One region of the Streptomyces sp. NPDC093109 genome, then DNA from elsewhere that is predicted to be linked to it. Evidence: predicted binding sites of a transcription regulator. Region 1 holds the regulator's gene; the other holds the start of a gene.
The links. Region 1 encodes HrcA, which represses chaperone genes, less so after heat shock. Its sites were predicted from a motif close to TTNGCACTCNGNNNNNCNGAGTGCNAA; they were not measured.
Positions count from the first base shown of each region.

Region 2: groES (co-chaperone GroES) is a predicted target of HrcA. The motif match lies at 7,845-7,871, and genes of this name have one in related genera.

Region 1 covers NZ_JBFBEZ010000007.1:191,342-206,598, reverse strand. The annotation lists gene AB0389_RS10375 (long-chain fatty acid--CoA ligase) at 1-1,566, shown strand, start outside; gene AB0389_RS10370 (response regulator) at 1,647-2,231, opposite strand; gene AB0389_RS10365 (SpoIIE family protein phosphatase) at 2,542-4,623, shown strand; gene hemW (radical SAM family heme chaperone HemW) at 4,841-6,073, shown strand; gene AB0389_RS10355 (Uma2 family endonuclease) at 6,175-6,765, shown strand; gene AB0389_RS10350 (DUF3097 domain-containing protein) at 6,743-7,573, opposite strand; gene AB0389_RS10345 (MBL fold metallo-hydrolase) at 7,606-8,328, opposite strand; gene hrcA (heat-inducible transcriptional repressor HrcA) at 8,504-9,520, shown strand; gene dnaJ (molecular chaperone DnaJ) at 9,521-10,660, shown strand; gene AB0389_RS10330 (nitronate monooxygenase) at 11,032-12,120, shown strand; gene AB0389_RS10325 (16S rRNA (uracil(1498)-N(3))-methyltransferase) at 12,117-12,866, shown strand; gene AB0389_RS10320 (histidine triad nucleotide-binding protein) at 13,004-13,363, shown strand; gene AB0389_RS10315 (ribonuclease Z) at 13,375-14,283, shown strand; gene AB0389_RS10310 (PfkB family carbohydrate kinase) at 14,440-15,257, shown strand, end outside.
Region 2 covers NZ_JBFBEZ010000015.1:68,401-83,657, forward strand. The annotation lists gene AB0389_RS16715 (cystathionine beta-synthase) at 1-1,286, shown strand, start outside; gene AB0389_RS16720 (hypothetical protein) at 1,617-2,048, opposite strand; gene AB0389_RS16725 (potassium channel family protein) at 2,118-2,687, opposite strand; gene AB0389_RS16730 (hypothetical protein) at 2,786-3,436, shown strand; gene AB0389_RS16735 (DinB family protein) at 3,467-3,976, opposite strand; gene AB0389_RS16740 (hypothetical protein) at 4,144-4,785, shown strand; gene AB0389_RS16745 (hypothetical protein) at 4,856-5,233, shown strand; gene AB0389_RS16750 (class I SAM-dependent methyltransferase) at 5,260-6,585, opposite strand; gene AB0389_RS16755 (polysaccharide deacetylase family protein) at 6,695-7,702, shown strand; gene groES (co-chaperone GroES) at 8,011-8,319, shown strand; gene groL (chaperonin GroEL) at 8,418-10,043, shown strand; gene AB0389_RS16770 (SDR family oxidoreductase) at 10,115-10,888, opposite strand; gene AB0389_RS16775 (MOSC domain-containing protein) at 10,964-11,644, opposite strand; gene AB0389_RS16780 (WhiB family transcriptional regulator) at 11,705-12,040, opposite strand; gene AB0389_RS16785 (response regulator transcription factor) at 12,444-13,055, shown strand; gene AB0389_RS16790 (sigma-70 family RNA polymerase sigma factor) at 13,312-13,887, shown strand; gene guaB (IMP dehydrogenase) at 14,006-15,257, shown strand, end outside.

The sequences.
Region 1 (15,257 bases):
AACACCGAGGAGGCCGCGTACATCCTCGCCGACTCCGGCAGCCGGGTGCTGATCGCCGAGGACGCGGCCCAGCTCGCCAAGGCCCGCGAGTGCCGGGGCGAGCTGCCCGACCTGGCCCATGTCGTGGTGATCGAGGCGGCCGACGCGCTGCCCGCCGAGGGCGACCCGGAGGACTGGGTGCTCTCGCTCGCCGACCTGGAGGCGCGCGGCACGGAGTATCTGGCGAAGAACCCGGAGGCGGTCAAGGAACGGGTGGCCGCGCTGGAGGCCGCCCAGCTCGCCACCCTCATCTACACCTCCGGCACCACCGGCCGCCCCAAGGGCGTACGGCTGACGCACGACAACTGGTCGTACATGGCCAAGGCCATCGCGGCCACCGGCCTGATCGGTCCTGACGACGTCCAGTACCTGTGGCTGCCGCTCGCCCATGTCTTCGGCAAGGTGCTGACCTCCGGACAGATCGAGGTCGGCCATGTCACCGCCGTGGACGGCCGGGTCGACAAGATCATCGAGAATCTGCCGGTGGTCCGCCCGACCTATATGGCGGCCGTACCGCGCATCTTCGAGAAGGTCTACAACGGGGTCGCGGCCAAGGCCCGGGCCGGTGGCGGCGCCAAGTACAAGATCTTCCAGTGGGCGGCCGGTGTCGCCCGTGAGTACGCCAAGGTCTCCCAGGACAACTTCCGCCGCACCGGGACCAAGTCCGTACCGCTCACCCTCGGCGTGAAGCACAAGGCCGCCGACGCGCTCGTCTACGGCAAGCTCCGCGAGGCGTTCGGCGGCCGGCTGCGCGCCGCGATCTCCGGCTCGGCGGCCCTCGCGCCCGACATCGGCTACTTCTTCTCCGGCGCCGGGATCCACATCCTGGAGGGGTACGGGCTGACCGAGTCGAGCGCGGCCAGCTTCGTCAACCCGGGCGAGGCGTACCGCACCGGCACGGTCGGCAAACCGCTGCCCGGCACGGAGGTACGGATCGCCGACGACGGCGAGATCCTGCTGCGCGGCCCGGGCATCATGGACGGCTACCACGGGCTGCCCGAGAAGACGGCGGAGGTGCTGGAGCCCGACGGCTGGTTCCACACCGGTGACATCGGCGAGCTGTCGGTCGACGGCTTCCTGCGCATCACCGACCGCAAGAAGGACCTGATCAAGACGTCCGGCGGCAAGTACATCGCACCGGCCGAGGTCGAGGGCCGGTTCAAGGCCGTGTGCCCGTTCGTCTCCAACATCCTGGTGCACGGCGCGGACCGCAACTTCTGCACGGCGCTGATCGCGCTCGACGAACCGGCCATCCTCGGCTGGGCGGCCGAGAACGGCATGGCGGGCAAGCCGTACGCCGAGATCGTCGGCTCGGCGGCGGCCGAGCGGCTCATCGACGGCTATGTGAAGCGGCTCAACGAAGGTCTTCAGCGCTGGCAGACCATCAAGAAGTTCCGGCTGCTCCCGCGCGACCTGGACATCGAGCACGGCGAGCTGACCCCGAGCCTCAAGCTCAAGAGGCCCGTCGTGGAGCGGGAGTACAAGGACCTGATCGAGGAGATGTACGCGGGCGCCCGGGAGGCGTGAGCGCGGCGCGGGGGGAGCGGCGGCGCGGGCGAGCGGCGGCGCGGGGGAGGGCGGGGTGCGGGCGCGGGGCGCCGGCCGCGCTACTCCCCCCGTCCGCGCCGCAGTTCGCCCAGCGAATCCTCTATCCGCGCCAACTGAGGCCCCAGCAGCGCGAGTTCGTCCGGCGCGATGCTGCGCAGCACATCCTCGATCGAGGACAACCGCCCCGCGATCTCCCCGAGCTGCTCCTGCTCCCGGGTCAGCGCCCGCTCCAACGCCCGCTTCTTGCGGTGCAGATCGAGGAAGACGCTGACCTTCGCGCGCAGCATCCACGGGTCGAACGGCTTCGTCAGGAAGTCCGCCGCGCCCGTCGCGTACCCCCGGAACGCGTAACCGCTGTCGGAGTCGGGCCCGTTCAGGAAGATGATCGGGATGTCCTTGGCCCGGTCGAGCCGCTTGATCCGGTACGCGGTCTCGAAGCCGTCCATCCCGGGCATCCGCACGTCCAGCAGGACGACCGCGAACGGCCGCTCCAGCAGCGCCCGTACCGCCTCCTCGCCCGAACGGGCCCGTACGAGCGGCTCGTCCAGTGAGGCCAGCACCGCTTCGAGCGCGACGAGATTGTCCTCCATGTCATCGACGAGCAGAATGCTCGCGCGCTCGGTGGTGACTGTTGTCCTGCTCATCCCGTTCTCCTTGTCCGGCCTTTGTGTTTCGGCCAGGCAGGCAAGAATGCTCTGTCCTGAGCGGTTCCGCATACCGTTCGGCCCGTTTGGACGCGTGTCGTGACGTGGCCGTTGTCCTTGATCCCCGCGCACGTGCCGCTGTCAATACCCGGGAACAATCTCCGCCCACTTCCCTGACTCGGCGCATAGGAACGCGTTCCGTCTGTCACGCTGTCGGGATCGTAAGCGGCACAACGCCAGAACCGGATCAGGAGCCGCAGTGGGGCCCATTCCGATTCCGCGCGACACCCTTCACCTTCCGGCATCCCAGGTGCCGTTACGTGGGGGCGCGCGGTCCACATCACGTACCAGTCTGCCCGGCAATCCGCTCGCCCCGTCCGCCGCCCGCCGCTTCGCGCGCGCGGCGCTCGCCGACTGGACCAGTCTCGGGCTGCTCGCCACCTGTACCTTCTGCCACGGCGACGGACAGTGTCCGCCCGGCAGGCACAGCACCGATCTGCTCGCGGACGACGCGGTGCTGATCGTCGACGAACTCGTCACCAACGCGGTGGTGCACGCGGGGACGACCGTCGAGGTGCTCTGCCGGCTGGAGGCGCCCGCCGAGACGCCCGGCGGCGAGGACGACGAGCCGGCCGCCGTCGTCATCGAAGTCGCCGACCACCACCCCGACCGTGCGATACAGAACGAGCCCGGGGACCCCGACGACCTGCGCGAGCAGGCCAGGGAACACACGCGGGAACAGCCGTTGGCCGGCGTCTCCGAGTACGGCAGGGGGCTGCAGCTCGTCGCCGCCCTCGCCGAACGCTGGGGCATCACCTACCGCCCGGGCCTCAAGACCGTCTGGGCCCGGCTGCCGCTCGAAGGCCGCGACTCGGCACCGGGCCGGCCCGCGGAACCCGCCCTGCGCCGCGGTCTGCGGGCCGCGGAGATCCTCGCGCCGGTCTCCCGGCGGCCGGTCCGCGACGGCCCGCAGTGGGCGGGCAGGGGCGCGCTCTCCTTCCTCGCCGAGGCGTCCGAACTGCTCGCCGGACAGCTCGACGAGGAACTCGTCGCGGCGCTCGCCACCCAACTGCTCGTCCCCCGGCTCGCGGAGTGGTGCGCGGTCTGGCTGGACGGCGAGGACGGCCAGGCCGGCGCCGCGCCCCGGCTCGCCCGGGTCTGGCACGCCGACGAGTCCCGCATCGAGCCGCTGCGCGCCGCGCTGGAGAAGGCGCCGCCGAGGCTGCCCGACCCGCCCCGGGGCGACGCGGCGCAGGTGCCGTGGCCGGGTACGGAGGCGCCGGGTACGGAGGCGCCCGGCGCGGGCTCCGCACCGGGCGCCGCACCGGGCGCCGGCTCCGGCTCCGGCGGCGGGGCCGCGCTCGCCTGCCGACTGGTCGCGAACGGCCGCGTCCTCGGCACGCTCATGCTCGGCCGGCCGGGCCGCGCCGCCGTCCCCGACGAAGTCACCGCGCTCGTCGAGGACTTCGCACGGCGGGTGGCCCTAGCGATCGGCGCCGCCCGCCGCTACACCCGCCAGGTCACCATCAGCCGCGTCCTCCAGCGCGGGCTGCTGCCCAGCCAGGTGGCGCGGATCCCCGGCGTCGCCAGCGCCCTGGTGTACGAGCCGAGCGGCGACGGGCTCGCGGGCGGCGACTTCTACGACGTCTTCCCGTGCCCGCCCGGCGACCGCTGGTGCTTCATGCTCGGCGACGTCCAGGGCAGCGGCCCCGAGGCCGCCGTCGTCACCGGCCTCGCCCGCCCCTGGCTGCGGCTGCTCGCCCGCGAGGGCTACCGGGTCGGCGCGGTCCTCGACCGGCTGAACCGGCTGCTGCTCGACGACGCGACCGAGGCGGCGGAATCGGCGACACCGCTGGCCGTCGCGGGCGCGGCCGGCGTGGCCGGTGCCGGGAACCCCGCCGGGAGCGGCCCCGGCGCGGCCACCGCGCAGCTGTACGCGCCCGGGCCGCCGGGGCCGCCCGAAGGCGGTCAGGCCCGCTTCCTGTCGCTGCTGTACGGCGAGCTGATGCCCCTGCCCGGCGAGGGCGGCGGCGTACGCTGCACCCTCGCCAGCGCGGGCCACCCGCTGCCGCTGCTGCTGCGCCCGGACGGCACCGTCGTGGCGGCGGCCGAGCCCCAGGTGCTCCTCGGGGTCGTCGACAAGGTCGCGTACGAGAGCAGCACCTTCGACCTGATGCCAGGCGACACGCTGCTCTGCGTCACGGACGGCGTCACCGAGCGCCGCTCCGGCCGCAGGCTGCTGGACGACGGCGACGGGCTCGCCAGGGCCCTGGCGGGGTGCGTGGGGCTGACGGCGCAGGGCGTGGCCGAGCGGATACGGCGGGCGGTGCACGAGTTCGCCGAGACACCGCCGGGCGACGATCTGGCGCTGCTGGTGTTCCAGGCGGAGTGAGGGGCGGCGGCGAGGGCGGGACTGGCCCCGGGCGCGGGCGAGGCCAGTCCCGCCACCGCCGGGGCCACTCGCCGCCTGCCGCTGCCGCCTGCCGTGACTGTGCCCGGAAGGCGATGCCACGTGCCGGACCGCGGCCGTACGGCGGACCGGCCACTCCGTCCCGCCTCCGGGACCGCACCGGACCGTGCCGCCCGTCCGGTGCGCGACACTGGTGGGTATGCCTTCCGCACTGCCCGACGGTGACCCCATGCCCGAGACCGGAGCGCTGCCCCGGCACGCCCTGGCGGGCGCGGCGGACCGGCCCCTCGGCTTCTACCTGCACGTTCCGTACTGCGCGACCCGCTGCGGCTACTGCGACTTCAACACGTACACGGCGACCGAGCTGCGCGGCTCCGGCGGTGTCCTCGCCTCCCGCGACAACTACGCGGAGACCCTCGCCGACGAGGTCCGGCTGGCCAGGAAGGTGCTCGGCGACGACCCGCGGCAGGTCCGTACGGTCTTCGTCGGCGGCGGCACGCCCACCCTGCTGGCCGCCGCCGACCTCGTACGGATGCTGGCGGCGGTCCGGGACGAGTTCGGGCTCGCGGACGACGCCGAGATCACCACCGAGGCGAATCCGGAATCGGTGGATCCGGCGTATCTGGCGGAGCTGCGGGAGGGCGGTTTCAACCGGATCTCCTTCGGAATGCAGAGCGCGAAGCAGCACGTCCTGAAGGTCCTGGACCGTACGCACACCCCCGGCAGGCCCGAGGCCTGCGTCGCGGAGGCCCACGCGGCCGGCTTCGACCACGTCAACCTCGATCTGATCTACGGCACGCCGGGCGAGACCGACGACGACTGGCGCGCCTCGCTCGCGGCGGCGGTCGGCGCGGGCCCCGACCACATCTCCGCGTACGCCCTGATCGTCGAGGAGGGCACCGGCCTTGCCCGCCGGATCCGGCGCGGCGAGGTCCCGATGACGGACGACGACGAGCACGCCGACCGGTACCTGATCGCGGACCAGGTGCTCGCGGAGGCCGGCTTCTCCTGGTACGAGGTGTCCAACTGGGCCACCTCCGAGGCCGCCCGCTGCCTCCACAACGAGCTGTACTGGCGCGGCGCGGACTGGTGGGGCGCGGGCCCCGGCGCCCACAGCCACGTGGGCGGTGTCCGCTGGTGGAACGTGAAACACCCGGGCGCGTACGCGGCGGCCCTGGCGGAGGGCCGCTCGCCCGGCGCCGGCCGCGAGATCCTCGCCGACGACGACCGCCGCGTGGAGCGCATCCTCCTGGAGCTGCGGCTCCGCGACGGCTGCGAGCTCTCCCTGCTCCACCCGGCGGGCGCCTCGGCCGCCGCCCGCGCGGTAAGGGACGGCCTCCTGGAGCCCGCTCCTTACGCGGAGGGCCGCGCGGTACTCACCCTGCGGGGGCGGCTGCTGGCGGACGCGGTCGTCAGGGACCTGGTGGATTGATCACTCGCCGGGGTGAATCCCGGCGGGATCGGGCACGGCTGCTTACCCTGTTTTCCTAGTCTGCTGCCAACAGAAGCGGCGGAATGTGGAGGTTCACGGAGATGACCGCTGTGGATGAGCGACCGATCACCAGCAGCATCGCCACGTTCTTCGAGGACCTTGAGGTCCCCGAGGGATACAAGGCGGAACTCCTCAGGGGGGACATTGTGATGATGGCCGGGCCCGACCGGGTCCACAACGGAATCGTGGAGTCCGTGCAGGACCAGATTCCGCGTAAACGCTGGAGGCGGCTCCAGACCCAGGACATCGCCATCCCCGGCGAGACGAGCGAACCCCAGCCCGATCTCGTCGTGCTCGCCCGGGGCGCCGAGGACGGCCCCGGGCGGCTCATCCCCGCTCCCGCCGTCACCCTGCTGGTGGAAGTGGTCTCCAAGACCAGCGTGGACCGGGACTACGGAATCAAGCGCTCCATGTACGCGGCGGGCGGGGTGCCCGCCTATCTGATCATCGACCCCATGGCAGGGCTCTGCCTGCTGCTCACCGAGCCGGCCCGCAAGGGGGAGGCCGCCGACTACCGGACGACGCGGACCACCAAATTCGGCGAGACCGCCACGCTGGAGATGCTCGGTGTCGAGCTGGACACCTCCGATTTCGAGACGCTTCCCGACATCAGGCGTCACTACCGGCCGTAACGAAGTCGATCAGCTCCTCGACCCGCCCCAGCAGCGCCGGTTCCAGGTCCTTGTACGAGTGCACCTTCGACAGGATGTGCTGCCAGGCCGCCCCCGTGTTCTCCGGCCAGCCCAGGGCGCGGCAGACGCCCGTCTTCCAGTCCTCGCCCCTCGGTACCCGCGGCCACTCCGGGATGCCCACCGAGGACGGTTTCACCGCCTCCCAGACGTCGATGTACGGGTGGCCCACCACCAGGACGTCCGCACCCGTCACCGCGCCCGCGATGCGGGACTCCTTCGAGCCGGGGACCAGGTGGTCGACCAGGACGCCCAGGCGGGCGTCCTGGGCCGGAGCGAAGTCGGCCACGACGGCGGGGAGGTCGTCGATGCCGCCCAGGTACTCCACGACCACGCCCTCGATCCGCAGGTCGTCGCCCCAGACCTTCTCGACCAGCTCGGCGTCGTGCCGGCCCTCCACGTAGATGCGGCCCGCCCGCGCGACACGGGCCCGGGCGCCCGGCACCGCGACCGAGCCCGAGGCCGTACGGGCGGGCCGGGCCGGGGCGGCGGCGGCCGAGGGGCGTACCAGCGTCACCACCCGGCCCTCCAGCAGGAAGCCGCCAGGGACCAGCGGGAAAACCCGGTGTTTGAGGAACCGGTCCTCAAGAGTCACCGTCGGGCCCTCCGCCGTCCTCTCGCAGCGGACCACCGCGCCGCAGAAGCCCGTCGACACCTCCTCGACCACCAGATCGGGATCGGCGGGGACCTCCGGCGCGGGCGTGGCCCGCTTCTTCCACGGCGGGGTCAGGTCGGGGCTGTAGCTGCGCATCCGAAGACGATAGGCCGCACCGCGCGCGGAGGCTACGACACGCCGAACCGCGCGGCCAGCGCGTCGCGTTGCGCCCGTACGAACACCGCGTCCACCACCGCCCCGTGCCCCGGCACGTACAGCGCGTCCGAGCCGCCCAGCGCGAGCAGCCGGTCCAGGGCGGCCGGCCAGTCCGACGGGACCGCGTCCGGGCCGGCCTGCGGCTCGCCGGACTCCTCGACGAGATCGCCGCAGAAGACGACCCCCGGGTAGCCCGGCGCCAGCATCGCCAGATCGTGCCCGGTGTGCCCGGGCCCCGCGTTCGCCAGCAGCACCCGCCGGCCGCCCAGGTCCAGCGTCAGCTCCCCGGCCACCACGCGCGCGGGCGGCTCCAGCAGCTGCACCGCCGCCGCCGACTCCGCCGGATCCGCGCCCTCCCGCACGGCGTCCCCGTACAGCTCCTCGCCGCCGCCGGCCAGCAGCTCAGCCATGCCGGAAGGGCCGTACACCGCCGCCCCGGGGAACGCCGCCGTACCCAGTACATGATCGAAGTGGAGATGGCTGAGTGCGACATGTGTCACGCGCCGGCCGCCGAGCAGCGACCGTACCTGCGCGTGCAGTTCGGCGCCCTCCCGGACCGACGAACCGGTGTCGAACAGCAGGACCCCGTCCTCCCCGGCCACCACGCCGACCGTCGCGTCCCAGCGCGGCAGCCGCCGTCGCCCGACCCCCGGAGCCAGCTCTTCCCACCCGTGCTCTTCCCAATGGACGTCCATACCGGGACGCTACGGGAGTCACCCGGCGCCGGTCCGGGTATTGGGCGAGGTAGCGTGGTCGGTCGCCCTTGCTAGGGGTCCGGTTCACGGCCGTACACTGGCACGGGGAGTACTGGCACTCCACATGAGCGAGTGCCAGGCAGATCCGGACGGACGACAGCTGGAGGTGTGCCGCATGCTCAGCGAACGCAGGCTTGAGGTGCTGCGCGCGATCGTCCAGGACTATGTCGGTACGGAGGAGCCCGTCGGCTCCAAGGCGCTCACCGAGCGGCACAAGCTGGGGGTCTCCCCGGCCACCGTCCGCAACGACATGGCGGTGCTGGAGGACGAGGGCTTCATCGCCCAGCCGCACACCAGCGCCGGGCGCATCCCGACCGACAAGGGCTACCGGCTCTTCGTCGACCGGCTGGCCGGCGTCAAGCCCCTGTCGCTGCCCGAGCGCCGGGCCATCCAGAACCTCCTGGACGGCGCCGTCGACCTCGACGACGTCGTGGGCCGTACGGTACGGCTGCTGGCGCAGCTGACCCGGCAGGTCGCCGTCGTCCAGTACCCCTCGCTGACCCGGTCGACGGTGCGGCACGTGGAGCTGCTCGCCCTCGCGCCCGCCCGGCTGATGCTCGTCCTGATCACGGACACCGGACGGGTCGAACAGCGCATGGTCGACTGCCCCGCGCCCTTCGGCGAGACGTCCCTCGCGGACCTGCGGGCCCGGCTCAACAGCCGGATCGTCGGACGCCGCTTCGCGGACGTCCCGCAGCTGGTGCAGGATCTGCCCGACTCCTTCGAACAGGAGGACCGCGGGACCGTCTCCACGGTGCTCGCGATCCTGCTCGAAACCCTGGTCGAGGAGACCGAGGAGCGGCTGATGATCGGCGGCACCGCCAACATCACCCGCTTCGGACACGACTTCCCTCTGACCATCCGGCCGGTGCTGGAGGCGCTGGAGGAGCATGTGGTGCTTCTCAAGCTGCTCGGCGAGGCGGCGGACCCGGGCATGACCGTACGTATCGGGCACGAGAACGCCCATGAGGGCCTCAACTCCACGTCCGTCGTCGCGGTCGGCTACGGTTCGGGCGACGAGGCAGTCGCAAAACTCGGCGTGGTCGGACCGACCCGCATGGACTACCCCGGAACGATGGGAGCGGTACGCGCAGTGGCACGTTACGTCGGACAGATCCTGGCGGAGTCGTAAGTGGCCACGGACTACTACGCCGTACTCGGCGTGCGCCGCGACGCTTCTCAGGACGAGATCAAGAAGGCATTCCGGCGGCTCGCCCGCGAGCTGCACCCGGATGTCAACCCCGATCCCAAGACGCAGGAACGCTTCAAGGAGATCAACGCCGCGTACGAGGTGTTGTCGGACCCGCAGAAGAAGCAGGTCTACGACCTCGGCGGCGACCCCCTCTCGGCGAGCGGCGGGGGCGGTGGCGCGGGCGGGTTCGGCGCGGGCGGCTTCGGCAACTTCTCCGACATCATGGACGCGTTCTTCGGTACGGCGTCGCAGCGTGGCCCGCGGTCGCGCACGCGGCGCGGCCAGGACGCCATGATCCGGCTGGAGATCGACCTCAACGAGGCGGCCTTCGGCACGACCAAGGACATCCAGGTCGACACGGCCGTCGTCTGCACGACGTGCTCGGGCGAGGGCGCCGCGCCCGGCACCTCCGCCCAGACCTGTGACATGTGCCGCGGTCGCGGCGAGGTCTCGCAGGTCACCCGGTCGTTCCTCGGCCAGGTCATGACCTCGCGGCCGTGCCCGCAGTGCCAGGGCTTCGGTACGGTCGTACCGACGCCGTGCCCCGAGTGCGCCGGCGACGGACGTGTCCGCTCGCGCCGTACGCTCACGGTCAAGATCCCGGCCGGTGTCGACAACGGCACCCGGATCCAGCTCGCGGGCGAGGGCGAGGTCGGCCCCGGCGGCGGCCCCGCCGGTGATCTCTACGTCGAGATCCACGAGTTGGCGCACGCGATGTTCCAGCGGCGCGGTGACGATCTGCACTGCACGGTCACGGTCCCCATGACGGCGGCGGCGCTGGGCACGAAGTGCCCGCTGGAGACGCTGGACGGCATGGAGGACATCGACGTACGTCCCGGCACCCAGTCCGGCCAGTCGATCCCGCTGCACGGGCGCGGCATCACGCATCTGCGGGGCGGCGGCCGGGGTGACCTGATCGTGCACGTCGAGGTGATGACCCCGTCGAAGCTGGACCCGGAGCAGGAACGCCTGCTGCGGGAGCTGGCGAAGCTGCGGGGCGAGGAACGGCCCACGGGCCAGTTCCAGCCGGGGCAGCAGGGGCTGTTCTCGCGTCTCAAGGATGCGTTCAACGGGCGTTAGGCGGTCTTGTCGGCCGGGGGTCCGGGGGTGGTCCCCCGGGATGGCACCGTCAACCTGGTCAGCAGGGGTTGTTCTCGCGCCTCAAGGACGCGTTCAACGGGCGTTAGGCGGTCTTGTCGGCCGGGGGTCCGGGGGTGGTCCCCCGGGATGGCACCGTCAGCCGGGGCAGCAGGGGTTGTTCTCGCGCCTCAAGGACGCGTTCAACGGGCGCTGGGCGGGACTCGGTCGGACGCGCAGGCAGTAGTTCGTGCGAGGCGGGCCCGGGGGATTCTTCCCCCGGGCCCGCCTCGTTTTGCTGTCATATTTTCCTGTCACACGCCTGATGCGACGCCGATTCGAACCTGTCACACGGGACATGGCACGATGCGTTCATGTCCTCCGTACTGACCGATCTCTGCCGGTATCCGATCGTGCAGGCGCCCATGGCGGGCGGCGCGTCCTGCCCGCAACTCGCCGCGGCCGTCTCCGAGGCCGGCGGTCTCGGGTTCCTCGCCGCCGGGTACAAGACGGCGGACGGCATGTACGAGGAGATCAAGCAGCTCCGCGGGCTCACCTCCCAGCCCTTCGGCGTCAACCTCTTCATGCCGCAGCCGCACTACGCCGACCCCGCGGCCGTCGAGGTCTACCGCAACCAGCTCGCCGGCGAGGCCACCTGGTACGAGACGCCGCTCGGCGACCCCGAATCGGGGCGGGACGACGCCTACGAGGCCAAGCTGGCGATCCTGTTCGACGACCCCGTACCGCTCGTCTCGTTCACCTTCGGGTGCCCGACCCGCACCACCCTCGACGCCTTCGCCAAGGCCGGTACGTACACCGTCGTCACGGTGACCACCCCCGAGGAGGCCCAGGCCGCCCAGTGGGCCGGTGCCGACGCCGTCTGTGTCCAGGGCATCGAGGCCGGCGGCCACCAGGGCACGCACCGCGACGATCCGGCCACCGACGGTACGGGCATCGGGCTGCTGTCGCTGGTGGCGCAGGTCAGGGAGACCGTACAGATCCCGGTCGTCGCGGCCGGGGGCCTCATGCGCGGCGGCCAGATCGCGGCGGTCCTCGCGGCCGGCGCCGACGCGGCGCAGCTCGGTACGGCCTTCCTGGTGTGCCCCGAGTCCGGCGCCAACGCGCTGCACAAACAGGCCATGACCAACCCGCTGTTCGTACGGACCGAGCTGACCCGCGCGTTCTCGGGCCGCCCCGCCCGCGGGCTCGTCAACCGCTTCCTGCGCGAGCACGGCCCGTACGCGCCCGCCGCCTACCCGGAGGTCCACCACCTCACCTCCGGACTCCGCAAGGCCGCCGCCCGCGTGGGCGACGCGCAGGGCATGGCGCTGTGGGCCGGACAGGGCCACAGGATGGCCCGCGAACTGCCCGCCGGAGAGCTGATCGAGCTGCTCCTCACCGAACTCGACGAGGGCCGCGGCCAGTTGACACACGGAGCGTACGGACCGGGGAGCGCCGCGTGACCGCGCCCGTCTTCGTCGTCGACCACTTCGACGCCGGGAGCGGCGGGCGGTACGTACTGGAAGGCGCCGAGGGACGGCACGCCGTCTCCGTGAAGCGGATGCGGCCCGGCGAGGACGTCATCCTGACCAACGGCACCGGAATGTGGGCCGATTGCGTCGTCCTGGACACCGAGGGCAAGGACCGGCTGATCGTCCAGCTCGACTCGGTGTCCGAGGAGGCGCCGGAGACCCCGCACATCACCGTCGTCCAGGCGCTGCCCAAGGGTGACCGGGGCGAGGTGGCCGTCGAGACGATGACCGAGACCGGCGTGGACGCCGTCGTCCCGTGGGCGGCCTCGCGCTGCATCACGCAGTGGAAGGGTGACCGGGGCGCCAGAGCGCTCGCCAAATGGCGCGCCACCGCGCGCGAGGCGGGCAAGCAGTCGCGGCGGGTGCGGTTCCCCGAGATCGCGGGTGCGATGAGTACGAAGCAGGTCGCCGCGCTGCTGGCGACGGCGGACTTCGCGGGCGTGCTGCACGAGGACCGGGACGCCGACAGCGAGGCGCTGGCCGTGGCCGAACTGCCCACCGAGGGCTCGATCGTGCTGGTCGTCGGGCCCGAAGGCGGCGTGTCCCCCGAGGAGTTGGCGGCCTTCGCGGCGGCGGGCGCCCGGCCGTACCGGCTGGGCCACAGTGTGCTGCGTACCTCCACCGCCGGTACGGCGGCGACCGTGCTGGTGATGGCCCGCACCGGCCGCTGGTCCTGACCGGCCGCCGGTCCTGACCGCGGGGGAGCGGTGGGCCGCCGCGCGGCCGATAGCATGCCCCCGTACGGAATCCGATCATCAGCATCCGGTCATCAGCATTCGACCATCAGCCGCGCCGAGTCGAGGAGGCCCGTGCCATGGCGGGAGAACCACAGGGCGACTGCCTGTTCTGCAAGATCGTTTCGGGGGACGTGCCGGCCACGCTCGTCCGCTCGACGGAGACGACCGTCGCCTTCCGGGACATAAACCCCCAGGCGCCCACCCACATTCTCGTCATTCCCCGCGCGCACTACCCGGACGCGGGCAGCCTCGCCGCCGCCGAGCCGCTGATCGCCGCCGACGTGCTGCGCGAGGCCGCCGCCGTGGCGGCCGACGAGGGCGCCGACAGCAGCGGCTACCGGATCGTGTTCAACACCGGCGCCGGCGCGGGCCAGACCGTCTTCCACGCGCACGCCCACGTCCTGGCCGGCCGCGGCCTCAACTGGCCGCCCGGATAGCGGGCGCGGTCGTGTCCGTACGCGAACTGGTCGTGCTGGGCACCGCCAGCCAGGTGCCCACCCGGCACCGCAACCACAACGGCTATCTGCTCCGCTGGGACGGCGAGGGCCTGCTCTTCGACCCGGGCGAGGGCACCCAGCGCCAGATGCTGCGCGCGGGGGTCGCCGCGCACGACATCAACCGGATCTGTGTCACGCACTTCCACGGCGACCACTCGCTCGGACTCGCCGGAGTCGTCCAGCGCATCAACCTCGACCGGGTGCCGCACGAGATCACCGCGCACTACCCGGCGAGCGGACAGCGCTTCTTCGAACGGCTGCGGTACGCCACGGCCTACCGGGAAACCGTCGAGCTGACCGAGGCGCCCGTCCGCCGCGACGGTGTCCTGGCGCGCACCGCGTCGTACACGCTGGAGGCGCACAAGCTCTCCCACCCCGTCGAGTCGTACGGCTACCGGCTGGTCGAGCCCGACGGGCGCCGGATGGACCCGGCGCGGCTGGCCGCGCACGGGATCGCCGGGCCCGACGTCGGACGGCTCCAGCGCGAGGGCACGCTGAACGGCGTCACGCTCGACGAGGTCAGCGAGGCGCGCCGGGGGCAGCGCTTCGCGTTCGTCATGGACACCCGGCTCTGCGACGGGGTGCACGCCCTGGCCGACGGGTGCGATCTGCTGGTCATCGAGTCCACGTTCCTCGACGAGGACGAGCGGCTGGCCACCGAGCACGGCCATCTGACGGCGGGCCAGGCCGCGCGGGCGGCGCGGGACGCGGGCGTGGCACATCTGGTGCTGACGCACTTCTCGCAGCGGTACGGCGACCCCGGGGAGTTCGAGCGGCAGGCACGCGCGGCGGGCTTCACGGGCGAACTGACGGTCGCGGCCGACCTCGTACGGGTGCCGCTGCCCAAGCGCTCCCGCTGAGCACCCCCGCTGAGCGCGCCGGGTGTCCGACGGGACCCGGCGGGATCGGGCAGACTGTCCGGATCCGCACGCGACCGGGAGCCCGCCGTGATCACACCCAACGGAGACCCGCTGGACCGAGACCCGCTGGACGGGGACTCGCTCGACGGGGATCCGCTGCACCTCCTCACCGGAGATGTGGACCACACCGCCCACATCGATCCGCTGCGCGCCCTGCGCGCCCCGGACGACCCGGAGTGCGACGTCTACCTCACCGGCACGGTCTTCCTCGACATCATCTTCACCGGGCTGGACAGCGCCCCGGTGCGCGGCACCGAGTCCTGGGCGCGCGGCATGGGGTCCAGCCCCGGCGGGATCGCCAACATGGCCACCGCGCTGGCCCGGCTCGGGCTGCGCACCTCGCTCTCCGCCGCCTTCGGCGACGACCACTACGGCGAGTACTGCTGGGACGCGCTCGCCCAGGGCGAGGGCATCGACCTCTCCCGGTCGCGTACGGTGTCCGGCTGGCACTCGCCCGTCACCGTCTCCATGGCGTACGAGGGCGAGCGGACCATGGTGTCGCACGGCCACGAGGCGCCGCCGCCCGAGGGCGCCCTGCCCGAATGCCCGCCCCGCGCGCGTGCCGCCGTCGCCGCGCTGACGCCCGGCCGCCGCGACGAGTGGATCGCCGCCTCGGCGCGGCACGGCACCCGGATCTTCGCGGATGTCGGCTGGGACGACACCGGCCGCTGGGACCTGGCGGGGCTGGCCGATCTGGAGCACTGCGAGGCCTTCCTGCCCAACGCGGAGGAGGCCATGCGCTACACCCGCACGGAGTGCCCCAGGGCCGCCGCCCGGCTGCTCGCGGAGCGCGTGCCGGTCGCCGTCGTCACCCTGGGCTCGGAGGGCGCGTACGCGGTGGACGGGGCCACCGGCGAGACCGCCGAGGTGCCGGCGATCGCCGTGGAGGCCCTCGACCCGACGGGCGCGGGCGA
Region 2 (15,257 bases), on a different contig from region 1:
TCAACCCCGGCGGTTCGGTGAAGGACCGGATCGCCCTGCGCATGATCGAGGCCGCGGAGGAGAGCGGGGAGCTGCGCCCCGGCGGCACGATCGTCGAACCGACGAGCGGCAACACGGGCGTCGGACTCGCCATCGTGGCCCAGCGGAAGGGCTACAAGTGCATTTTCGTCTGCCCGGACAAGGTCTCCACGGACAAGATCAACGTGATGCGCGCGTACGGCGCCGAGGTCGTCGTCTGCCCCACGGCGGTCGACCCCGAGCACCCCGACTCGTACTACAACGTCTCCGACCGGCTGGTCAGGGAGACGCCGGGCGCCTGGAAGCCCGACCAGTACAGCAACCCGAACAACCCGCGCTCGCACTACGAGACGACCGGTCCCGAACTCTGGAAGCAGACGGACGGCCGGATCACCCACTTCGTCGCGGGCGTCGGCACGGGCGGCACCATCTCCGGCACCGGCCGCTTCCTCAAGGAGGCCAGTGACGGACGGGTCCGGATCGTGGGCGCCGACCCCGAGGGCTCCGTCTACTCCGGCGGCTCCGGGCGGCCGTACCTGGTCGAGGGCGTCGGTGAGGACTTCTGGCCGACCGCGTACGACCGTACGGTGACGGACGAGATCGTCGCCGTGTCCGACAAGGACTCCTTCCGGATGACCCGGCGCCTCGCCAAGGAGGAGGGCCTGCTCGTCGGCGGCTCCTGCGGCATGGCGGTGGTGGCCGCGCTGAAGGTGGCGGAGGGGCTCGGGCCCGATGATGTCGTGGTCGTCCTGCTGCCGGACAGCGGCCGGGGCTACCTCAGCAAGATCTTCAACGACGAGTGGATGAACGACTACGGCTTCCTCGACCACAGCGGGGACGCGCCGCGCGTCGCGGACGTACTGCAGTACAAGGCGGGCCCCATCCCGACCCTGGTGCACATGCACCCCGAGGAGACGGTCGGCGAGGCCATCGAGGTGCTGCGGGAGTACGGCGTCTCCCAGATGCCGATCGTGAAGCCGGGCGCCGGCCACCCGGACGTGATGGCGGCCGAGGTCATCGGCTCCGTCGTGGAGCGGGAACTGCTCGACGCGCTGTTCACCCGCCGCGCCGCGCTCGGCGACCCGCTGGAGAAGCACATGTCGTCGCCGCTGCCGCAGGTCGGCTCCGGCGAACCGGTCGCCGATCTGATGGCGGTCCTGAGCGGCTCGGACGCGTCGGACGCCGCGATCGTGCTGGTGGAGGGCAAGCCGACCGGCGTCGTGAGCAGGCAGGATCTGCTCGCGTTCCTCTCGAAGGACGCGAAGTAGCGATACGGAATCAGCCACGCAGGGGTGCCATCCGGCCACCCGGATCCGCGGGTTCGCGGGTTCGCGCAAGTGGTACGAGCGCGACACGTCCACGCAGCACCGCCTTAACACGCGCCCTGCATAGTGGTTGTTGTCGGCGTCAAGGACTTCCGGAGCGGCTCCCGGACCTCCATGGACGCCCGGACACGTCAGCCGGCCCTGACCCGGAGCGTGTCCCTCGCGGGGACCGCCGTCGTCCCGCCCCCCGGCAACGGGGGTGCGGCGGTCCTCGCGACTATCTTTTCCCGGGGAGCGGCGTTCATTCCCTCCTCCCGGCTCACTCCTCTCGGCTCACTCCTCCCAGTCGGAGGACTGCCGCCGCTCGCGCTTCCGCCCGGTGGCCCGGGGCCACGGCCGCGCCGAGGACAGCGCGTTCACCGCCACGATCCCCAGCCAGCAGACGAACAGCCCCTCGATCCCGGCGTTCGCCACGGCGATCGCGGAGAGCGGGATGGCGAGGACCAGCGAGATCACCGCGAACCCGAAGCGCCCGCCGAACCCCTCGACGGCCGCACCGGACGGCCGGGTGGTGCCCCGGGCCGCGAGTATCTGCTCCTCCGCCAGCCTCTGCCGGACGCGGCGGTCGACCGTACGGTCGAGGCTCTCCTCGACCTTCTCCAGGAACGATTCGACGAGCGCGGGCTCGTAATCGGCTCCCAGGTCCCGGCGGGCCTGGAGCGTGGCGTCGAGTTCCTTCTTCAGCTCAGGGTCACGGGCATCCATACGGCAACGGTACGAAGCGGGGCGGCCCGGGGGAGTGGGGCTAGCCCCCGTTTTCCGCTGGGGCGGCCGTCAGGGGCGCGGCCCGGGACCGGCGGGTCCGGGACCGGCGGGTCCGGGTTCGGTGGGTCCGGGACCGGCGGGTCCGGGACCGGCGGGGCCGTGGCTCCGGGACAGCAGGTGTTCGAGGCGGTCGAAGCGCTCGTGCAGGGCGCGCAACTCCCGGGCGGCGTCCGCCCGCCCCGCCCGCTCCACGTGTTCGAGGGCCGCCGCGGCCCGCCGCGCCCGGCGCGCGGCGCTGCCGACCAGCCAGGTGGCGAGGGAGGCCGTGACGACGCTGAAGACCGAGATCCCGACGAGCATCACGACGCCCGCGATGACGCGTCCGGGCACGGTCACCGGATAGAGATCGCCGTACCCGACGGTCGTGGCGGTCTCGACGGACCACCACAGCGCGAGCGGGAACGAGGTGATGGTCGCGCGGGGCGCCCGGGACTCGTACGGGACGATGATCCAGGAGCCGAGCAGCAGGACCAGGACGAAGGCGAGCCCCGCCCCCGTCGCGGCCTTCACGTGCAGCCGCTGCCACCGCTCGTTGCCCAGCAGCTTGCGCAACAGGAAGAGGGGCGACAGCGGAGCCATGGACCGAAGCTAACCGGGACGGGCGGGGACGCATGGCAGGACACACCCCCTCCGCCACCCCGTACGGCCGTTGCTGACGGGGCGATAGCCTCGGGCGCATGTCCCGCCGACCGCCCCTGCCGCCGCCTCCGCCGCCCGTACAACTGCGTGCCTGGCCCAGCCACGAGGCGATGCTCGCGGACCGGGCGGCGGTCCTGTCGGATCTGGGCGGACGGAGCCTGGGGGCAGCCGCGCTGGTGGTGTTCTGGCTGCTCGTCGCGGGCGTGCAACTCGGCTGGGGCGTGGTCGGTGTGGCGCTGACCGTGAGCGCCGACGGGCTTGCGCCGTTCGGCGTGCTGATCAGGGCGGCCCTCGGAGCCGTCGGCCTCGGCGCGATGGTGGCGCCCGTGATCTTCCTCGGGCTCTCGGTCCAACGGCACCGTACGACGCGGTCGCTGATGGAGCAGTGGGCGGCGCTGGCGAGCCACCGGGCCGGTGACGCGCGGTTCCGGATGGCGGGCGCGAGCCTGGCGTGGCTGCTGACGTCGTTCGCGGCGGGCGCGGCCGGGCTCTGGCTCGCGCTCGTCGTACCGGCCGCGGCCAGGGCGGGCGAGGACACGTACGGAGGGGTCACCTACGCGATGGGGGCCGGAACCCTGCTCTGGATCGCCGGCCTGATCGGCGCGGCGCGCGCGGTGGGGCACTACCGCTGGGCGATCCGGCTGGTCGCGCCGACGCGACGGGACGGCGCGGGCGCGGGCGCGCGCTGAGCGACCTGAGCCCCGTTCGGCTTCCGAAGCTCAGACGCCCACGCTCCCGTCGATGGCCTCGCGGAGAAGGTCGGCGTGGCCGTTGTGGCGGGCGTACTCGTGGATGAGATGCAGCATCACCATGCGCAGGGACACGTCCTCGCCCCAGCGCGGCGCGTGGACGGTCACGTCCAGGGACTCCGCCGCCGCCTCGATCCGGCGGGCGTGCCCGATCTCCGTACGCCAGGCGCCGAACGCCTCCGCGCGGGTGGCCGCGTCGCCGTCGTACGCCGCCTGGAAGTCGCCCTCGGGGGACCAGAGGAGCGGGATGTCCTCGCCGTTGACCGTCCGGCGGAACCAGGCACGCTCGACTTCGGCCATGTGCCGGACGAGGCCCATCAGGGAGAGCGCGGACGGCGGCGACGCACGGCGGCGGAGGTCCTCGTCGGAGAGGCCGTCGGTCTTCAGGGCGAGGGTCGCGCGGTGGAAGTCGAGGTGGGCGCGGAGCATCTCGCGCTCGCCGGCGGTCGCGGAGGGGCCGATGCGTTCGGTGGCGGTCATTGTTGGTTTGTCCCCGTTGTCGGCGAGAGGGTGATGAGCAGCACGAGGCTAACGGCGGCCCGTGCTCGGACCCCATCGAGTTTTCGCCTGTACGCACCGCTAATCTCTGCCGAATGATCAGCCGCGTTCGAGTTCCCCTGCCTCCGCCACCGCCGTCGGATCCGGACGTGGATCCGGACGTGGATCCGGACGTGGACCCGGAGCAGGATCGCGAGGCGCTGCTCGCCGACCGGGACCGGGTCATGGCCGAGCTGGCGCGGCGTGGGCTCTCCGTCGGCCGGCTGGCGGTGCTCTGGCTGCTCGGGGCGGTCGCCGTGGGCGGCTGGGCGGCGGTGGGGCTGGCCGTACGGAGCCTGGAGGACGGGGGGCTCGGGCTCGGGACCGGGGTCGTGTCGCTGGCGCTCGCGCTGGTGCTGCTGGTGCCGGCCGCGATCGGCGCCGGGCGGTGGCTGAGCGTGGGCCGGGACGTCCGGCAGCGGCTGGACGAGTGGGCGGCGCTGGACCGCGTCACCGATCCGGGGCTGCGCGTCCACGAGCGGTGCGTGGGGTGGCTGTTGCCGTCGGTGGCGCTGTCTCTGCTGGGGCTGGCGACCATACTGCCCGCCTGCGTCGCGATCACCGAGGCGACCGCCGCCTCCACCGCCCCGGAGTCGTTCACGCTGGGCGGTGTGGCGTACTCGCTGGGGCTGGGTGTCACCGTCCTGCTGACCGGGCTGCTGGGGCTGTTCCAGGCCGTCGACCACCAGCTCTGGGCCGGTCGGCTGCTGCACCCGGTGCCGGTCCGCCGGGGCGGTGGAGCGCACCGCTGAGCCCGTTCCTACCGGGTCCGTCCTATCCTGAGGGGGAACGCATGCGCCATTCAGGGGTAAGGGGCGGCGGATGGACTGGCTTTGGTGGGTTTTTGTCTTCTTCATCGTCGGGGGCTTCGGCTGGATAGCCGACACGGGCCGGACCGCGCTCCGGACCCGGCACGAGCGGAGAATCGAACGCTTTGAGCTGGCGGAGCGGGAGCGCGAGCGAGAACGGCTCGCGCTCGAAGAGGCCCACAAGCAGCCGGAACCGGTCTGCGGCTGCTCGCACCACCTCGCCAAGCACGACCGCAAGGGCAAGTGCCACGAGGACATGGAGACCGCGGTGGAGTGGGACGAGGAGAAGAAGCCGCTGCGGTACGAGCGCCGGCAGTGCAACTGCCAGCAGTACGTGGGCCCGCAGCCGCTCTCCACGGTCTACGCCGACGAACTGACCGACCTCGCCTGAGCCGCGCGGTCGGGCAGCCGTGCCGGTCAGGGCCGGTCGGGACGTTCCACGGGGTGGCCGATCAGCATCGTCGGCGCGCCCGCGACCCGGGTGAGGAAGACCGTCGCCGCGTGCGGGCCCTTGAGCTTCATCCGGCGGCGCAGCTCCTCAGGCTCCACGGCGGAGCCGCGCTTCTTCACCGTCAGGACGCCGACCTCGCGCTCCCGCAGCAGCGCCTTCAGCCGCTTGAGGCTGAACGGCAGTTCGTCGGTGATCTCGTAGCCGGTCGCGTACGGGGTGGGGCGGGCCGCGTCGGCCGTGATGTACGCGATCGTCGCGTCGACCAGCCCGCCGGCCAGTTCCTCGGCCACCTCGGCGACCAGATGGGCGCGGATGACGGCGCCGTCGGGCTCGTACAGGAAACGGCCGACCGGCCGGACGGGCGGGTCGGGCAGGCCGCGGCCGGTGAGGGTGAGGGGCGCGGCGGCCGGGGTGCCTGGCGTGAGCAGGGTGGCGCGGCGGGTGCCGGGGACGACGGCGCGATGGTGCCAGAGCACGGCTTCCTTGACGTCACCGCCGTCCGAGATCCACTCGGCCTCGAAGTCGTCGGGGACCAGCTCGTGCGGGATTCCCGGCGCGATCTTGACGGCTCCCGTACCGACGCGCCGTACCGCCTCGATCGCCCAGGACAGCGGCGGTGAGTACGCCTCCGGGTTGAAGATCCTGCCCCGGCCGCCGCGCCGCGCGGGGTCGATGAAGAGAACCTCCGCGCCGGACAGGTCGTGCTCCCGCACATCGGCGCGCGTCACGGTCGCGGGCGGGCCGCCGGGGACCAGGGTGCGCAGATTGGTGCGGGCGATCTCGCAGGTCAGCGGGTCGATGTCGACGGCGGAGACGGCGAATCCCGCCCGGGCCAGCTCGATGGCGTCGCCGCCGATCCCGCAGCACAGATCGGTGACGCGGACGGCCGGGTCGAGCGCGGGCGAGGGCGCGGGCGGGGGCGGTGCGACGAGCGTACGGAGGCGGGCGGCCCGGTAGGCGGCGACGCTGCCGCGGGTGGCCTGCTCGACGCCGTTGGGCGTGAAGTACATGCGGTACGCGTCGTCCGCGCCGAACTTCGCCACTGCCCGCTGCCGCAGCCGGGCCTGGGCCAGCGCGGCCGAGACGAGCTCGGCCGGGTGGTCGCGGCGCAGCCGGGTCGCCACGGCGAGCTCCCCGGCCGGGTCGTGGTCCCGCAGCTCGGCGAGGAGGGCCTGGCCCTCGGCGGAGAGCAGCGGCGCGAGCAGCGGGCGCGCGTCACCGTCGGCGGCTTCGACGGGCGTTTCGGCGGGCGAGGGGGAGGGTGCGGGGGCGCGGTCGGTCACCCGGTCCATTGTGGGCCAGCCGGGGGACGGTGCGCGCCCGGCCGCGGTGTCGGCCGTGCGCGGGCGCCGCGCGCTGACAGGATGCGGCGCCATGCAACTAGTACGACAAAACGAAGAAATGACCGCAAAGGGTACGGGTGAGGCCAAGGCTCGAACCCGTGGCACGGCGCCCCGCCGCCGCGCCGGGAACCACGTGCGCGTGGCGCTGGCGGTGCTCGTGGCCGCCGCCATCGGATCCGGCTGCGCCGCCGGCTCCGGCGAATCCGCCGGGCCGCCCGCCCAACCGCCCGCCAGGCCCGTACCGGGAGTGCTGCACGGCGGGCCGCCGGCCGAGGGTGCCGGCGGTCCCGCGAACGCGCCCGGAAACGCGCCCGCGAACGCCGAGGCGGTACGGAAGGCGCAGGCCGCGCGGGCCGTCGCGGCGAAGAAGTGGGGGCTGGACAAGACGCCCCTGGCCGCGCCCGCGCCCCCCGCGGTCAAGCCGGTGATCACCAACCGCAAGGGCTTCGAGATCGCGAACGAGGAGGAGGGCGAGAACCTCCCGCCGGTCTTCACCACCGTCCCGGTCAAGGACCGCGTCGTCTTCCTGACGATCGACGACGGCATCGACAAGGACCCCGAGCTGCTGCGGATGATGACCGAGCTGAAGATCCCGTACACGGCCTTCCTCAGCGACTACGTCATCAACGACAACTACGGCTACTTCAAGCAGATGCAGGACCGGGGCGTCACCCTCCAGAACCACACGCTCAACCACCCGTATCTGCCCGGCCTGTCGTACGAGGAGCAGCGGCGCGAGATCTGCGACCAGCAGGACAAGATCGAGCAGCGGTACGGGAAGCGCCCCACGCTCTTCCGGCCGCCGTTCGGCAACTACAACGGCGACACGGTGCGCGCCGCCAAGACCTGCGGCGTGAAGGCGCTGCCGCTCTGGACGGCCGAGGCGTACCCCGACCGGATGGAGTGGCGCGAGTGGGACGAGGACCTGCACCCCGGTGACATCATCCTCACCCACTTCCGTGGGCCCGCGGACTGGAAGGCGACCATGCCCGACCTGGTCAGGGCCGCGATGAAGCGCATCACGGACAAGGGATACGCGGTGGCCCGGCTGGAGGACTACGTCTGATCCGCTGATCTGCCCGGCACCCCGTGCCCCGCACTTCCCCGCACCGCTTCGCGCACCCGGAACCTCTGGATCCGGGTGCGCGTTTCCGTTACGGCGCGCACGCGCCGGAGACGCGCGCCGGAGACGCGCCACGCTGTCTCGATTGGCACTCCGCTTGACCGAGTGCTAATCGCGGTCATAGTCTCTGTTCTGGCACTCCCCACTGGAGAGTGCCAAGCGCGATCGACAGATCCGGCACCCGCGACGACGGGTCTATCCGGTCGCCACCCAGACATAGCACCGAGATCTCCGAAGGGGGAGGTCGGATCGTGACGACCGCCAGCACCAAGGTTGCCATCAAGCCGCTCGAGGACCGCATTGTGGTCCAGCCGCTCGACGCCGAGCAGACCACGGCCTCTGGCCTGGTCATCCCGGACACCGCCAAGGAGAAGCCCCAGGAGGGCGTCGTCCTGGCCGTGGGCCCGGGCCGTTTCGAGAACGGCGAGCGTCTTCCGCTCGACGTTTCCGTCGGCGATGTCGTTCTGTACAGCAAGTACGGCGGCACCGAAGTGAAGTACAGCGGCGAGGAGTACCTCGTCCTCTCGGCTCGCGACGTACTCGCGATCATCGAGAAGTAATTCACCGAAAGTTTTGCTTTTGAGCTGCGCCCTCGGCCACCCAGCGATCGCCGGGCGGACGGGGGCGCAGTTCATGCGAGAGGACGAGAGAAGCAGCCATGGCGAAGATCCTGAAGTTCGACGAGGACGCCCGTCGCGCCCTTGAGCGCGGCGTCAACAAGCTTGCCGACACGGTGAAGGTGACGATCGGCCCCAAGGGCCGCAACGTCGTCATCGACAAGAAGTTCGGCGCCCCCACCATCACCAACGACGGTGTCACCATCGCCCGCGAGGTCGAGCTGGACGACCCGTACGAGAACCTGGGCGCCCAGCTCGTGAAGGAGGTGGCGACCAAGACCAACGACATCGCGGGTGACGGCACCACCACCGCCACCGTGCTGGCCCAGGCGCTGGTCCGCGAGGGTCTGCGCAACGTCGCCGCGGGCGCTTCCCCGGCCTCTCTGAAGAAGGGCATCGACGCCGCGGTCAAGGCCGTGTCGGACGAGCTCCTCGCCACCGCCCGCCCGATCGACGACAAGTCCGACATCGCCGCCGTCGCCGCGCTCTCCGCGCAGGACGACCAGGTCGGCGAGCTGATCGCCGAGGCGATGGACAAGGTCGGCAAGGACGGTGTCATCACCGTCGAGGAGTCCAACACCTTCGGTCTGGAGCTGGACTTCACCGAGGGCATGGCCTTCGACAAGGGCTACCTGTCCCCCTACATGGTGACCGACCAGGAGCGTATGGAGGCCGTCCTCGACGACCCGTACATCCTGATCCACCAGGGCAAGATCGGCAGCATCCAGGACCTGCTGCCGCTGCTGGAGAAGGTCATCCAGGGCGGTGGCTCCAAGCCGCTGCTGATCATCGCCGAGGATGTCGAGGGCGAGGCGCTCTCCACTCTCGTCGTCAACAAGATCCGCGGCACCTTCAACGCGGTAGCGGTCAAGGCCCCCGGCTTCGGTGACCGCCGCAAGGCCATGCTCGGCGACATCGCCACCCTCACGGGCGCGACCGTCATCGCCGAGGAGGTCGGCCTCAAGCTCGACCAGGCCGGTCTGGACGTCCTGGGCTCCGCCCGCCGCGTCACCGTCACCAAGGACGACACGACCATCGTCGACGGCTCCGGTGCCTCCGACGAGATCGCCGGCCGCGTCAACCAGATCAAGGCCGAGATCGAGTCCACGGACTCCGACTGGGACCGCGAGAAGCTCCAGGAGCGCCTCGCGAAGCTGGCCGGCGGCGTGTGCGTGATCAAGGTCGGCGCCGCCACCGAGGTGGAGCTGAAGGAGAAGAAGCACCGTCTGGAGGACGCCATCTCCGCGACCCGCGCCGCGGTCGAGGAGGGCATCGTCTCCGGTGGTGGCTCCGCTCTGGTGCACGCCGCCAAGGTGCTCGAGGGCAACCTCGGCAAGGAGGGCGACGAGGCCACCGGTGTCGCGGTCGTCCGCCGCGCCGTCGTCGAGCCGCTGCGCTGGATCGCCGAGAACGCCGGTCTCGAGGGCTACGTCATCACCTCCAAGGTGGCGGAGCTGGAGAAGGGCCACGGCTTCAACGCGGCCACCGGCGAGTACGTCGACCTGGTGAAGGCCGGCGTCATCGACCCGGTCAAGGTCACGCGCTCCGCCCTGGAGAACGCCGCCTCCATCGCCTCCCTGCTGCTCACGACCGAGACCCTGGTCGTCGAGAAGCCGGCCGAGGACGAGGGCGACGCGGGCCACGGCGGCCACGGCCACAGCCACTGAGTTGCTTCACGCGGCCGATCAGCCGCCGCGGATGGCCCGGTACCCCTTCGGGGGGTGCCGGGCCGTTCGCGTCACTGGGGGCCGTACTTGCGGCCGGTCTTCGACGTGATCCCGCCCAGCAGCCCGCGCGGCGCCAGCTTCACCGCTCCCATCAGCGCCTTGTACCGGGGATCCGGCACCGACACGACCTTGCCGCGCGCCAGGTCGGCGAGCGCCGCCGTCACCAGCTTGTCGGCGTCCAGCCACATCCAGTCCGGGATCCTGTCCGTCCCCATCCCGGCCCGCTCATGGAACTCGGTGCGTACGAAACCCGGGCAGAGCGCCATCAGCCGTACCCCCGTACCGGCCAGATCCCGCGCCACCCCCTGGGTGAACTGGACGACCCACGCCTTCGACGCGCCGTACGTACCGCGCGGCACGAACGCCGCCACCGACGCGACGTTGACGACCCCGCCCCGGCCGCGCGCCTTCATCCCCGTGACCGCCGCCGAGGTCAGCCGCAGCACCGCCTCGCAGTGCACCTTCAGCATCGTCAGCTCGTCGGTCATCGGGACTTCGAGGAAGCGCCCCTTGTTGCCGAACCCCGCGTTGTTGACCAGCAGGTCGACCTGGTGTCTGCGGTCCGCGAGCCGTTTCTCCACCGACTCGATACCGCCGTCGGTGGCGAGATCGGCGGTCAGCACCTCGGCCTCGATGCCGTGCCGGTCGTGCAGTTCGGTGGCCTGCTCGCGCAGACGCTCGGTGTCGCGGGCCACCAGCACGAGGTTGTGCCCGTCGGCCGCCAGCCGTCGCGCGAAGGCGGCACCGATGCCCGCCGTCGAGCCCGTAATCAGAGCAGTCGTCATACGCGGCACGTTAGTGCCTACCTCGGTGCACTTGATGTGAATGTTCCGTAGGCGGACGGAAGATCCAACCGCGCCTCACGCCCCGTCGGCCCTCCCCAGCCCGGCCACGTACTCCCGCGCGATCCTGAGCTCCTCGGCGTGCAGCGCGTCCCCGGCGGCCAGCACCCGGGGCAGCAGTTCCCGCTCGGTCGTCACCGCGCGGAACGCCATCCCCACCGTCACCTCGTGTCCGGGCCGGTGGACGATCTCGATCGGATCGCCCGCGCGGATCTCGCCGGGGGTGATGACCCGCAGATACACCCCGGTCACCGCCTCCCGGGTGAAGCGTTTGACCCACCCCTTCTCGCCCAGCCAGGTCTGGAACGTACGGCACGGGATCCGTCCGCTCGTCGTCTCCAGCACCACCTCGGAGCCGATCCGCCAGCGCTCCCCGATCTTCGCGCCGGTGATGTCCAGACCGGACGTGGTGAGGTTCTCGCCGAAGACGCCGTTGGCCAGCGGCCGGCCCAGCTCCCGCTCCCAGAAGTCCAGATCCTCCCGGGCGAACGCGTAGACCGCCTGGTCGGTGCCGCCGTGATGGCGCAGGTCGCAGACGGCGTCACCGTCGAGCCCGCTCGCACCCGTCCCCTTCGCCCCCGGGGCCGCCACCCGGACGGGGCCGTCCACCGGACGCTTGTCGATTCCCGTCGCGCCGCCCGGGGCGTCGCTGTACTCGACGGTCTTCGGCCGGCCCACATTCACGGTCAGAAGCTTCATACGGGCACGCTAGCCCGGACGCGCCGGGACGTCCGGACGCGCCGATGGAGGAACGTTTCTTCACTCTCCTGAACGCGCGCCCGGAGGGTCAGGTGTCGCCGACGCGGTGATCAGCCGGGTACGCGCCCGGCCCATCAGCTCCTCGCGTTCGTCCTCGGTCAGCCCGCCCCACACGCCGTACGGCTCCCGTACCGCCAGCGCGTGTGCCGCGCACTCCGCGCGGACCGGGCAGCGCATGCACACCTCTTTCGCCGAGTTCTCACGCGCGCTCCGCGCCGCGCCTCTTTCCCCCTCCGGGTGGAAGAAGAGCGAACTGTCCACACCACGACATGCCGCGAGGAGCTGCCAGTCCCACAGATCGGCGTTCGGTCCGGGAAGGCGGGAGAAATCTGCCATTGCTCATGTCCCCTTGAAACCGTGCTGAGGCGGATACGGCGGATACGACAGCGGAAACAGGCTCGCTCACGACCGTACATCTAATATGTAAGTAGATGTAAATATGACTGATGGCAAATCTAGCCACAGACACCAGTAAAAGTGAAGAAAAGCCTCTAAATGGGGCATGCCTCGGATGGGGGACGCGGCACGCGCGGCCACTCTGCTCCGTGTACGCCCCCTCACGGGGAGTGCGGAACTCGATCGTCCAACCCGTAACTCTTTCGAGTGACCATCGTTGAGTGTGCGAGGCGGTTGAGAGAATGAGCGATCGGGCACATGTCCGAGAGCGTCAATCGCACAGGTGACGATATGTACCAGCCTGGAGGCTCAAGGTGACGCGCATCAGCTGCGGAGGACGGTCATGACATCCGTCCTCGTCTGCGACGACTCCCCGCTTGCCCGAGAGGCGCTCCGCCGCGCGGTCGCGACCGTGCCCGGTGTCGAGCGCGTGACGACCGCGGCCAACGGCGAGGAAGTCCTCCGCCGCTGGGGCGCGGATCGGTCCGATCTGATTCTCATGGATGTCCGGATGCCGGGCCTCGGGGGAGTGGAGACGGTCCGCCGGCTGCTCTCCGCCGATCCCGGCGCCCGGATCATCATGCTCACGGTGGCGGAGGATCTGGACGGCGTGGCCCTCGCGGTCGCCGCCGGCGCCCGGGGCTATCTGCACAAGGACGCCTCCCGCGCCGAGCTGCGCGCGACCGTCACGCAGGCGCTCGCCGATCCGACCTGGCGCCTCGCGCCGCGCCGGCTCCGCTCCGCCGAGATGGGCGCCGCGCCCACGCTGACCGCGCGCGAGATCCAGGTGCTCGAAGGCATGAGCCACGGCCGCTCCAACGCGGAGATCGGCCGCGAGCTGTTCCTCTCGGAGGACACGGTCAAGACGCACGCCCGGCGCCTCTTCAAGAAGCTCGGCGCTTCGGACCGGGCCCACGCGGTGGCCCTCGGTTTCCGCTGGGGTCTGGTCCGCTGAGCTCGCGGTCCGTGCGCCCCCGCCCGTCGTGAGGCGGGCGGGGCCGACCGGGCCGGCGGGGGCGACGTACGCCCGTACACACTCGTTTCCCGCGCTATGCCGCATCCTTGGAGATGTGGAGTTCCTCGGGGACGAGTCGGACGAGCGCGAGGGGAGGGCGCCGGGAATGAGTTCTGCCGCACCCGCTCATAACGCTTCGGTGCACAACTACGGACGCGGCGCCGCCGATCAGCAGCCGCCAAGGCACCATGGACCGATGCGCGAAGACGAGCCCACGGTGATCGGTGCGCTCGTTCACCGTGCCGTCGGCGGCGACGAACGGGCGACGCACGACCTGCTGGCGCGTGTGCACCCGCTTGCGCTGCGCTACTGCCGTACGCGGCTGAGCCGGCTGCCGGGTGACGCTCGCCACTTTGTGGAGGACCTCGCGCAGGAAGTCTGCGTCGCCGTACTGATGGCGCTGCCGCGCTACCGCGACACCGGACGCCCCTTCGAGGCGTTCGTCTTCGCCATCGCCGGGCACAAGGTCGCCGACCTCCAGCGCGCCGCCATGCGGCACCCGGGATCGACGGCGGTGCCCTCCGACGAGATGCCCGAGCGGCCGGACGATTCGCTCGGCCCCGAGGAACGCGCCCTGCTCAGCAGTGACGCGGAATGGGCCAAGCAGCTGCTCGCCAACCTCCCCGACAACCAGCGCGAGCTGCTCGTCCTGCGGGTCGCGGTCGGGCTGACGGCCGAGGAGACCGGGCAGATGCTCGGGATGTCGCCGGGTGCGGTACGGGTCGCGCAGCACCGCGCGCTCAGCAGACTGCGGGCCCTGGCCGGGCAGTGATCGCCGGGCACGTATGAATATACGAAGCCGTTCGGTGATCTTGTTCGTGGAATGAGAGGCTCGCGGAGCCCGTTAGCATGGACATCCGCACCGATCAAGGTCATTTGGGGAAGGTGTCATGACTGCAAACGTCGACGGAGTGCCCGAGAAATTCGCGACGCTCGGGCTGACATACGACGACGTGCTGCTGCTGCCTGGCGCCTCGGAAGTCCTGCCCAACCAGGTGGACACCGCGTCGCTGGTCTCCCGCAACGTCCGGGTGAACATCCCGCTGCTCTCCGCCGCGATGGACAAGGTCACCGAGTCCCGCATGGCGATCGCCATGGCGCGGCAGGGCGGCGTCGGTGTGCTGCACCGCAATCTCTCCATCGCCGACCAGGCCAACCAGGTCGACCTCGTGAAGCGCTCCGAGTCCGGCATGGTCACCGACCCGATCACCGTCCACCCGGACGCGACGCTCGGCGAGGCCGACCAGCTCTGCGCCAAGTTCCGTATCAGCGGCGTCCCGGTCACCGACCGCGCGGGCAAGCTGCTCGGCATCGTCACCAACCGCGACATGGCCTTCGAGGTGGACCGGGCGCGCCAGGTGCGCGAGGTCATGACCCCGATGCCGCTCGTCACCGGCAAGGTCGGCATCTCCGGCGTGGACGCCATGGAGCTGCTGCGCCGCCACAAGATCGAGAAGCTGCCGCTGGTCGACGACGCGGGCATCCTCAAGGGCCTCATCACGGTCAAGGACTTCGTCAAGGCCGAGAAGTACCCGAACGCCGCCAAGGACGCCGAGGGCAGGCTGCTCGTCGGCGCCGCCGTGGGCGCCAGCCCCGAGGCGCTGGAGCGGTCCCAGGCGCTGGTCGCGGCCGGTGTCGACTTCCTCGTCGTGGACACCTCGCACGGCCACAACAGCAACGCGCTCAGCTGGATGTCCAAGATCAAGTCGAGCGTTCCCGTGGATGTCATCGGCGGCAACGTCGCCACCCGCGACGGCGCGCAGGCGCTGATCGACGCGGGCGTGGACGGCGTGAAGGTGGGCGTGGGCCCCGGCTCGATCTGCACCACCCGGGTGGTCGCCGGCATCGGCGTTCCCCAGGTCACGGCGATCTACGAGGCCGCGGCGGCCTGTATCGCGGCCGGTATCCCGGTCATCGGCGACGGTGGCCTCCAGTACTCGGGCGACATCGGTAAGGCGCTCGCCGCCGGTGCCAGCACGGTCATGCTCGGCAGCCTGCTCGCGGGCTGCGAGGAGTCGCCGGGCGAGCTCCAGTTCATCAACGGCAAGCAGTTCAAGTCCTACCGGGGCATGGGCTCGCTGGGCGCGATGCAGTCCCGCGGCCAGGGGCGCTCGTACTCGAAGGACCGTTACTTCCAGGGCG